2 regions of the Staphylococcus chromogenes genome follow, and region 2 is predicted to be linked to the other one. Evidence: riboswitches for the same ligand, from Rfam matches in the RefSeq annotation. Region 2 holds a riboswitch; the other holds the start of a gene.
What was found. Region 2 has a riboswitch for S-adenosylmethionine ahead of metX (homoserine O-acetyltransferase MetX). Riboswitches for the same ligand answer to the same signal wherever they lie in the genome.
Positions count from the first base shown of each region.

Region 1: it holds a riboswitch for S-adenosylmethionine, as region 2 does, so the genes downstream of both, PYW36_RS03245 (M20 family metallopeptidase) here and metX (homoserine O-acetyltransferase MetX) in region 2, are expected to answer to the same signal.

Region 1 covers NZ_CP118953.1:698,790-704,610, forward strand. The annotation lists gene PYW36_RS03235 (DoxX family protein) at 1-15, shown strand, start outside; gene PYW36_RS03240 (S-ribosylhomocysteine lyase) at 114-581, opposite strand; SAM riboswitch class I at 808-917, shown strand; gene PYW36_RS03245 (M20 family metallopeptidase) at 1,012-2,196, shown strand; gene ldmS (L-aspartate--L-methionine ligase LdmS) at 2,197-3,378, shown strand; gene PYW36_RS03255 (DUF2750 domain-containing protein) at 3,469-4,140, shown strand; gene coaW (type II pantothenate kinase) at 4,313-5,110, opposite strand; gene PYW36_RS03265 (VOC family protein) at 5,217-5,585, shown strand; gene PYW36_RS03270 (BCCT family transporter) at 5,628-5,821, opposite strand, start outside.
Region 2 covers NZ_CP118953.1:12,617-18,437, forward strand. The annotation lists gene serS (serine--tRNA ligase) at 1-1,211, shown strand, start outside; gene PYW36_RS00055 (AzlC family ABC transporter permease) at 1,486-2,178, shown strand; gene PYW36_RS00060 (AzlD domain-containing protein) at 2,175-2,501, shown strand; SAM riboswitch class I at 2,558-2,659, shown strand; gene metX (homoserine O-acetyltransferase MetX) at 2,736-3,701, shown strand; gene PYW36_RS00070 (DUF2232 domain-containing protein) at 4,036-4,941, shown strand; gene PYW36_RS00075 (DHH family phosphoesterase) at 4,953-5,821, shown strand, end outside.

The DNA of each region.
Region 1 (5,821 bases), 690 kb from region 2:
ATTCGTCATTTATAACAAAAAACTAGGAATAGCGCTCATCTATAAATAGAAAGCCATCAAAATTTACCCGTAGATAAATTTTGATGGCTATTTTTCTTACGACTTAATTCATTTTAGCCTTCACCAAACACGTCATGCCATTGGTTGCGTTTGTCTAAAAATTCTCTTGCGATCGTTTGAGCGCCTTCTAAGGAATGGCTTGCCGCCCAACCGCATTGAACTTCATTACAGGCGGGTACTTCAGTTGCATTTAAAACATCTTGAATCGTTTTTTCAATAATATTTAATACGTCATCATAATCTTTGTGGTTGATGAGTGATACATAAAAGCCTGTTTGACAACCCATAGGGCTTAAGTCCACAATTTTATCAGAGTGATTACGAATATTTTCTGCCATTAAGTGTTCTAAACTGTGAAGTCCTGGCATATCCATATGTTCTTTATTGGGTTGCTTAAAGCGAATGTCGTATTTGTAAATGTCATCTCCGTTTTCACCTTGCATTTTACCTGCTAGACGTACATAAGGTGCAACAACTTTTGTATGATCTAAATTAAAACTTTCTACGTTCATTTTTGGCATCGAATTCATCCTCCTTCATTCGTTGATATCATTTTAACATAACTTCTAAAAGCCGTAATGAGTTACAAATCTTTCACTTTAAAAAAGCGTTATGCTTTAAAATAAAATGATTTCTTTCAGGCCAAATCTAAGATAAAATAGCACTACTTCCGAAAAATTGTGAAAATAATGAAAATACCATGACAAATGATCGAATTTCCGATAAAATGAGTAATAATTAAATACGAATTTATCAAGAGTGGTGGAGGGAATTGGCCCTGTGAAACCCTGCAACCTCATCGAACTTCGATAAAGGTGCTAAATCCAACAATGGTTAAGACCATTGAAAGATAAATGACACAAATGGCAATCAACGTTTGAGACGCTACTATTGATAAGTGGAAGTGTTTTATCGTTGGATGCTTTTTTTGTTTTGAAGGGAGACTTTTTAATGGTATCAGTGAGACAACGCATATTAGATTATATAGATAATCATCGGTTACATTATTTGGATATGAGTCATCAAATTCATGAAAGACCTGAAGTAGGAAATGAAGAATTATTTGCGTCGAGACTTTTAATAGACCAGTTACACGACCATGGTTTTGAGATAGAAAAAGATATTGCTGGTCATTCTACTGGGTTTATTGCGCGCTATGATAGTGGACAAGTTGGACCCACCATCAGTTATTTAGCGGAATACGATGCCTTACCTGGATTAGGACATGCGTGTGGTCATAATATTATCGGTACGTCGAGTGTACTTGCCGGCATCGCATTAAAACAAGTTATAGATGAGCTAGGAGGTTCCGTGGTTGTTTTAGGATGTCCAGCTGAAGAAGGTGGAGAAAATGGGAGTGCCAAAGCGTCTTATGTGAAAGAAGGGATTATTGATGATGTGGATGTCGCACTCATGATACATCCCGGTAACGAAACATATCCTACAATTCCAACTTTAGCTGTTGATGTTTTAGACATTAAATTTTATGGGCGCAGCGCACATGCTTCAGAAAATGCAGAAGATGCTAGAAATGCTTTAGATGCTATGCTTAGTTTCTTTAATGGTGTCGCACAGTTACGACAACATATCCATAAATCAGACCGGGTGCACGGTGTCATATTAGATGGAGGGAAAGCAGCCAATATTATTCCTGATTTTACACATGCTCGCTTTTACACACGAGCGACAACACGAAAATCTTTAGATCAACTGACAGAGCGCGTGCATCAAATCGCAAAAGGGGCTGCAATACAAACCGGATGTGACTATGAGTTTGCGCCAATTCAAAACGGGGTAAATGAATTCATCAAATCACCGCAACTTGATGCGCTGTTTGAACGTTATGCTACTGAATTAGGTGAAGAAGTCAGTCATGATGATTTTGGTTATGGCTCGACAGATACAGGAAATGTAAGCCATGTTGTACCGACGATTCACCCACATATTAAAATTGGACCACGAAGTTTAGTCGGGCACACGCATCGTTTCAGAGAAGCCGCTGCAAGCCCTATGGGGGATAAAGCTTTAATTAAAGGGGCAAAAATCATTGCATTGATGGGCGCGACACTGATTCAAGACAAAGATTTATTTAATACCATTCAAAAGGAACATCAATTATTAAGGGAGAAATTGTAAATGTTGGATGACTCAATTTTAAAACTGGGAGACTTATACGCGAAAGATGTGGTTTATACAGCACGACCTTCATACATTTCAAATCCATGGTTAGAACCCAATGAACATCAGTCTAATTTTTTAACTGGAAGAGAATTACTTATTGCCGATATGCCAGTGATTGTTCATGAAGCAAGTGTCACTGAAAAATTACGCACGTTATTTTCACATGTCAATCAGACGCTACCTGAGAATATCTATACTTTTAAAGATAAAGCAAGCTATGAAGCTTTATTACAAAATTTAACACAACAAGAACAAAAGCGTATTTACACACAATATGTTCACGGAGAAGATTTAATTGCGCCAGAACATTATGCGATGAATAAACAGGTGTTTATTGATTTAAATACCAAATCACGCATTCCAGAGTGGACAGATGGAAAATACTTGCCAAAACGACAAGTCGTCAAAATAGAAGATTTTCACGAAGCGTTAAAACACTGGGACCTCCCTCTTGTGATTAAACCAGGAGATGAACTTCCAACAGCAGGTGGTTATGGTGTTATGATTTGCTATAATCAAAGCGATTTGGAACAAGCGATTGCACGTATCGAAAATGCGAAAGCGGCCACACAAACTTTGATTATCGAACAATGTATCGAGACAGTCGACAATTATTGTGTCCAGTACGCCCTTCATCCAAAGAAAGGCATCATTTACTTAGGGGCTGCTAAACAACTGACAAACGATTACGGTTTTTACAATGGCAATGTGAATGCGATTGACGTTCCAGAGTCCGTGATTCAAGCGGGCTATGAAATTATGAAAATAGGCGTCGACAAAGGCTTCATTGGCGTCGCTGGATTTGATTTACTCGTCGATGCACAACAAAATATTTATGCGATTGATTTAAACTTTAGACATAACGGATCGACAAGTTTATTAGTTTTAGATCCTGTGCTCACCGGAAAATATCATAAATTTTACAGTTATATTTCTGGAGAAGATCAAGAGGCATTCTTTCAAACAATTGAAAAATATGTCAAAAAAGGAGTGCTTTATCCATTATCATTTTATGATGGGGAATATTTTCAACAACCTGTACCTTCGAGATTTGCAGGGATATGGCACGCCGATCATCCGGAAGAGATAGAGCGCTTAGAAGAAGCATTTAAGAAAGAAGCAAATCTTTCATCATAATGACAGCTCTTTTATAAACGATGTTTGACGAATTGAATGCCGTAGTTTATATTCAACTTAAAGAGAGCTCATTAAGAGAGGGAGAAAGGTATGTCATATAAAAATGAACGATTTTACAAAGATATTCTGACTAATGAGCAATTTTTTATTGCTGTTAAAGATAAAAAAATTGTGAAGCATGAGCACAATGGAAAACAATTATTTTGTTTTTGGACGAGAGAAGGCTTTGCTAAAGAATATTTGGAAAACTTGAATGTCGCATTTGATAAACTGATCACGATGGATATTGATCGTTTCACAACTTATGAACTTGACGATATGTTTGATGAGGAAGATGAAGCGGTTGTTAATGTGACGACGGACGCTGAAGGTCATGAAATTAGTATCTTATCTGCATTTAACGACATAATGACCGATATTGATCGATTACGTATTCGAGAGTTTGTCGAAGATGTTTCAAATTCAGATACGGTTTATGGCTTAACGCAAAAAGGGATGAAAGAGTTCATGGTAGTGAGTGATGAAAATGACCATTTTGAACAATCCCATTTTATGCCTGTATGGAGCTTAAGCCAACGCGCAAAACGTGTGGCCCACGAAGACTTCGAATCCTTTGAATTAATCGATGTTGAAGGAGAAGTCTTTGCAGAATGGCTCGATGAATTGCGTGACGATAATCGTTACGTGGCCATCGATTTAAAACCTGGTGTAGTGGGTACCATTGTGAGTGCACAAAAACTGGCGAATGAGTTAACATTTTAACGTAATTCAATCAATCACTATTTACGTACACAAAGCCACCAAAATTTACGCTGATAAATTTTGGTGGCTATTTTAATCCCATATATATCGGTAAAAAGGAACAAAAAGAGGCAAAAATGTCTACAAGGCGATACACTTGTAGACATTTTTGGCTAATATTATCGGTCAAACTTTATAAATATAATGTACCAAGTGCACCTGAGAATGCCCCATTGTTTAAATAATGAGGCGTAAAACCACGTAGAATTGTATAATCAGTGACGACTTGTTGAAGTAAAGGGTTATTGTGGAAAGAAGACCCAATATAGACAACATCTTTAGCGCCGTGTTCTCTTGCGACATGAATTGAAACTGTTGTAACACTTTCACCAACGACACCAATTAATGAAGCTAATTTATCTGCATCAGTAAACGTTTTATCTAAATTTAGTAGAACATGTCCAAAGTTAGAAGCTGTAAGCTCTCCGGAAATGGGAGGGGTATCATTTTTATAAATATGTTTAACTTTTAAATCGATAATATCACGGTTCCCTTGTTGCGCTAAATCGGTTAATTTTTGATAATCTTTGATTTCTGTAAGCAAATATCCTAAACCTTGAATCATGCCACCACCTGTACCAATACCTCCGACACGTTCCTGACCCTGATGATCAGCTAAGTGGATTGACGTGCCAGTCCCAACGTTAGTAAATATATAACGATCGAGTTCGATGCCTTGCTCCTTAAGTAAGATGTCTACACCTTTATCTGCCGCATCAAATTCAATAAAATGTTTTGCTTCACAGTGCAATAAATCATTAAGCACTTTCGCATTACCACCCGTAATACTAATATCTGAACATTTTTTATCATTAAGACTTTGCGCGACTTGTTCAATTTCAGTCGTAAGAAATGTTTGATATTCTCTTTGACCTTCATGTTCAGTTACGATTTTAATTAAAGTTCCACCCGCATCGATTCCGATTCGCATGATATTGTCACCTCAAAATTATTGTTTATCAACAATATATACTATATGATAATCACAAAAATACAAGTTAAAATTTGAATGAAATTAAAAATAGGGGGATTATTTTATGAAATTGAGTCCATATATCGTGGTGAATCATGTGCAAGAGGCCCTTGATTTTTACAAATCAACTTTTGGTGGGGAGGTCATACCGCTTAATGAGCACCAGGGAAAATTACTGCATGCTGAGTTGAAAATACAGGAGGATGTCGTGCTTCATTTATCAGATGATTATGGAAAAGACACCTCAAACACTGGGGCACAAATTTTATTAACTTTTAATAATAAAGAGACGCAACAACGCATTTATGAAGCTTTAAGTGTTAAAGGGAATCCACATATGCCGTTAAATCGTACATTTTTCAATGCGATTCACGGTCAAGTGACAGATCGATATGGTGTCAATTGGTTGTTAAATTGCTTTGTTGAAGAATAAATCAAAAAAACAGTGCATGCGGTACATCCGCACGCACTGTTTTTACATTTCGTTATCTCTTTCGCGTTCTTCAATTGTACGTGAAAAATCTTTTTCATCATCAATGTGCGACATTTGGAAATGTTTCGTATGTTCACGTCGTAAGGCATTCATTAACGCAAAAATCATCAATAGCAAAATGATAGAGAACGGCAGCCCAGTAACGACAGAAGCTGTTTGTAAACTCGTCAAGCCCC
Region 2 (5,821 bases):
ATACATCTGTTGTAGATGAGGTATTAAACCTCGATACACAACGCCGTGAATTGATTCAACAAACAGAAGAGTTAAAATCAGAGCGCAATAAAGCCTCTGAGGCGATTGCACAAAAGAAACGTAATAAAGAAAATGCGGACAATGAAATTAAAGCCCAACGTGAAGTTGGTGAAAAAATTAAAGCGATTGATGCAGAATTAAAAGAAGTGGATACTGCATTACACGATAAATTATCTCGCATTCCTAACTTAATTCATGATGACGTTCCTCAAGGCGCAGACGATTCTGAAAACGTGGAACAAAAAAGATGGGGAACACCAAGATCATTCGACTTTGAACCTAAAGCGCATTGGGATCTCCTAGAATCTCTTAAAATGGCAGACTTTGAACGTGCTGCAAAAGTAGCCCGTGCACGTTTTGTTTTCTTAACAGGTGAAGGTGCGAAATTAGAACGTGCGATAATGAACTACATGTTAACGAAACATACAACACAACACGGTTACCGTGAAATGGTAGCGCCTCAACTCGTGAACCCGAAAACAATGTATGGTACAGGCCAACTACCAAAATTTGAAGAAGACTTATTTAAAGTAGAAAAAGAAGGATTATATACTATTCCAACAGCAGAAGTACCTCTTACAAACTTCTACAGTGATGAAATTATCCAGCCGGGAGTCTTACCTGAGAAATTTACAGGTCAAACTGCATGTTTCAGAAGTGAAGCGGGTTCTGCAGGACGTGACACACGCGGTCTTATCCGTTTGCATCAATTTAATAAAGTAGAAATGGTACGTATCGAAAAACCAGAAGACTCTTGGAATGCGTTAGAAGAAATGACAAGTCATGCGGAAGCGATTTTAGAAGAACTTGGTTTACCGTATCGTCGCGTGATTTTATGTACAGGAGATATTGGTTTTGGTTCTAGCAAAACATACGACTTAGAAGTATGGTTACCAAGCTACAATGACTATAAAGAAATCAGTTCTTGCTCTAACTGTGTAGACTTCCAAGCGCGTCGTGCGAATATCCGTTTCAAACGTGATAAAGAGGCAAAACCAGAATATGCGCATACACTCAACGGTTCAGGACTTGCGGTTGGCCGTACATTTGCAGCGATTGTTGAAAACTATCAAAATGAAGATGGCTCAATTACTGTGCCAGAAGCACTTGTTCCATTTATGGGTGGTCAAACAGTCATCGAAGCTCTTTAAATTAAATAGATAAATAAAATAAAAGCTAAGACATCAACAGCGTGTCTTAGCTATTTTGATGTTGATTATTATGAGTAGGGGAGGGGAAAAGTTAGGGTTTAAACGCTTTTATATATATAAATTGTCTGAAAATTAAGGTGCATTAAAATGTTGTAAATTCAGCGTTTTTAGACATTCTTCAGTCTAACGTAAGACAAACTTCACGCTGACCTTGTAGAAATTTGATGTTGTTTATAATAAAATGGGTTTAATTTTTATGAAGGGGGTAGAAGAGATGGCTTACGTGACGTTCAAACAAGGGATTAAAGATTGTATCCCGACGTTACTCGGATATGCGGGTATAGGATTTTCCTTTGGCATTGTCGGTGTAGCTTCAGGTTTTGGCGTATTAGAAATTGCGCTTTTATCTATACTTGTTTATGCAGGTGCAGCGCAATTTATTATTATTGCGCTCATGGCTGTGCATACCCCCGTTTGGATTATTGTGCTTACGGCTTTAGTCGTGAATAGTCGCATGTTTTTACTCAGCATGACGCTTGCGCCAAGTTTTAAAAATGAACCTTTGTGGCATCGTATCGGCATGGGTACATTGCTCACTGATGAAACTTTTGGTATTGCCATCGCCCCGCATTCTAAAGGAGTGTTTATAGGGCGTCAGTGGATGCATGGTATCAATCTAACGGCTTATCTTTTTTGGATTTTGATTTGTATTTTGGGTGCCTTGTTAGGAGATATTTTACATAACCCGGAAGCGCTAGGTTTAGATTATGCCATTATTGCGATGTTCATCTTTCTAATGCTAAGTCAATTTGAAGGCGTGACAAAAACTAAACTGCGGATATATCTCTATCTCGTAGGTATCGTGACAGTGATGATGTTACTGTTAAGTGTAGTGATGCCGTCTTATATCGCTATTCTATTATCATCAATGCTTGCGGCATGTGTAGGGGTGGTGATGGAGCGATGATGTATATCTTATGGACGATTATTTTATCAGGTGTTGGGACGTTGATTTTACGTATTACACCGTTCATCGCGATTTCAAAATTAGAACTTTCTGATCGCATCATTCAATGGCTCTCTTTTATTCCCATCACGTTATTTACAGCACTAGTTGTAGATGGCTTCATCCTGCAACAACAAGGACAATGGGGTTATCAGTTCAATTGGATTTTTCTATGGAGTGCGTTGCCGACCGCACTGGCTGCATTACTCTCTAGAAGTTTGACTGTTACGGTGATTGTCGGTATTGTTACTGTCGCTATACTTCGACTATTTTTGTCGTATTAAAACAATTTGCAAGAATATTCTGAATGCGTTATGATAACTAATAATTGAATAGAACAAGCTTATTAAGAGAAGTTGAGGGATTTGGCCCTGTGATGCTTCAGCAACCACTTAGAAATAAGTACGGTGCTACAACCAACGAAAGAATCGAGTGATAAGTCGTTTATCGTTAATTTGAGTTGTATTGTCGTACTTAGGCAATACAACTTTTTTATATTTTTAGAGGGAGGGCATACTTTGGCGGAATATAAAGTAGATACGTTATATTTAGGAGAATTTACGATGGAATCTGGAGAAACGATAAATAATTTACAATTGAGATATGAACATGTCGGTCATCCGGGGCAACCCCTCGTTTTGGTTTGTCACGCCTTAACAGGTAATCATTTAACTTACGGTACGGAGGAACATCCGGGGTGGTGGCGCGAAATAATCGATGGGGGTTATATGCCTTTTCACGACTATCAGTTTTTGACATTTAATGTGATTGGAAGCCCGTTTGGTTCTAGCTCTCGTCTCACGGAAGAAAACTTTCCTATGCGACTGACGATTCGAGACATTGTCCGTGCGATTGAGCTCGGCTTACAAGCATTGCAATTTGAAAAAATAGAAGTATTGATTGGTGCTTCACTCGGTGGGATGCAAGTGATGGAGTTATTATACAATCAGAAATTTATTGTAAAAAAAGCAGTTATTCTTGCCGCAACTGCTAAAACCTCGTCTTACTCCCGAGCTTTCAATGAAATCGCACGTCAAGCGATTCATTTAGGGGGTAGGGAAGGCTTAAGTATAGCACGTCAACTGGGGTTTTTAACTTATCGCTCTTCTAAAAGTTATGAAGCCCGCTTCACGCCTGACGAAGTCGTAACATATCAAAAACATCAAGGCGATAAATTTAAAAATACGTTCGATTTAAACTGTTACCTGACACTGCTCGACGTCTTAGATAGTCATGATGTGTTCCGTGGGCGCGAGGATGTCTCTGACGTTTTTCAATCCTTAAATACAAAAGTGTTAACGATGGGTTTCACGGATGATTTATTATATCCAGACGATCAAGTCGCAGCGCTAGGAGAGTACTTCCAATATCATCGTCATTTCTTCGTGCCAGATAATGTCGGACATGATGGTTTTTTACTTAACTTCAATGATTGGGCCCCGTATTTATATCACTTTTTAGAACTTTCAAGATTCAGACGCTAAACTTAGACGAATATGTTACATTTTTGTTATAATTATGTAAATGAGGTGCACAGAGGTGGGCTGTATTTGAGTTGAAATAACTGAAATACAGCTCCACTATTGTTAACAATCTATTACAAAGCTTATTGTGGGTAACCTCCTCTTCGTAAAAGCCTCAATACAACTATTTTAAGCTTGTCAAAATATAGATGGTAAAAATGAAAGCGATGAAAGAGAGGGACACTCAATTTAATGCGCCCTTTACATCGCCATAGTTTCACTTTGACGTCTGTTGTAAACCCTTGTCAAAGCCTGTAAAATAGTGACTATAAATCTAAGTTTGGAAGTGGCGTTATTGTTTTCGAAAATTAAACCTAAAGAAACCCTTTTAGGTACCTTAGCCTTAATTGTGGTAGCTTTAGTCATGCATTTTATGCCAGTGCTAGGCGTTATCATTATCTTTTTTGCACCGCTTCCAGGAATCATTCTTTGGTACCGCTCTAAATATTCATTCGGTTTTGCAGCGCTCATTTCGATTATGGTTGCAACACTGACGGGGAGTTTGTTTGTACAAACCTTTATGATTATTTTACTCCTCGCGAGTTTAGTCATTAGTCAGTTATTAATCCAAAGAGTTTCTAAGGAACGCATATTGTATATTGTCACGATGGTGACGAGTATTGTGACGTTAGGTGCAATGATGATTTTACAAAGCATCAGAATGTTTCCCTATGCGCATGAATTGTTAGAACCTTATAGAAAAGTTGTTAACGAAGCAATTCGAATAGAAAATTTAGATGCCCAATCTTCAAAAGTGTTGGAAGCATCTGTAGAACAAATGGCAATCCAAATGCCAGCGTTTATTGTAGTGGGTCTCACGTTGTTCTTTATGTTGTCGTTACTCATTATTTTTCCGATTTTACGTCAATTTAAAGTAGCAACGCCGGTATATCGACCTTTATATTTATGGCAATTAAGTAAATCTATCTTTATTATATATGCCATTGCTTTGCTCGTAAGCATTGTGACAGAACCATCAACAACGGCTCAAAGCATCAGTTTAAACTTTATCATCGTCTTAGGTTTCTTACTTGTCATTCAAGGTTTAAGTTTTATTCATTATGCTTGTACACTTAAAAAGTTTCCAATAGGTGTGACAGTCCTTTTAATTATTGTAGGGATTTTCGCATATCCACTTACACGCCTGATTGGCTTGTTAGATCTTGGATTAAACTTAAAAAGCATGCTTAAAAAACGTTGAGAGGTGACAAAATGAAACGTCAATCGGTAAAGAAATCGTTACTCTTACCTTTTATATTGATTACGTTAATCGCGATTGCCAGTGTTGGTGTAAGCTTTTTCTTTAGTGTCGTATTTGGTTTTATCGCTGCGATAACACTGTTTATCGTGTTGATTGTGTGTGCTTTTTTATTTAGATGGACGTTTAAAAAACTAGATACGTACTTAGAAGATTTAAGTGGAAAAGTGACATTAGCGAGCAATCATGCTGTTAAAAATATGCCAATTGGGATTATTGTGTTAAACCAAAATGACCAAATCGAATGGATGAATCAATTTCTATCAGAACGGACAGAGCGTAACGTTATTTCCGATCCAATCAATGAAGTGTATCCCAACATACTGAAGCAATTGGATAAGGCGAAAGAAATTGAACTCACGCAAAATGGCTATACCTATCGTGTGAAATATTCCAAAAACGAAGGGATTTTATATTTCTTAGACATTACAGAAGAAGCGGAAATTAACAAAGCCTACGAAGATGAGCAACCGATTATCGCAACACTCTTTTTAGATAACTACGATGAAATTACGCAAAATATGAATGATACGCAGCGTTCTGAAATCAACTCTATGGTGACACGTGTGATTAGCCGATGGGCACAAGAACATAACGTTTATTTTAAGCGTTACAGTTCTGATCAGTTTGTGGCTTACTTGAATCGTCGGATTTTGCGTGAAATCGAGGAAACCAACTTTGATATTTTAAGTCAGTTGCGTGAAAAGAGCGTCGGCTATCGTGCACAGTTAACGCTCAGTATTGGGGTTGGGGAAGGATCAGAAAACTTAATCGATCTTGGCGAAATGTCGCAATCTGGCTTAGACTTAGCTCTAGGACGTGG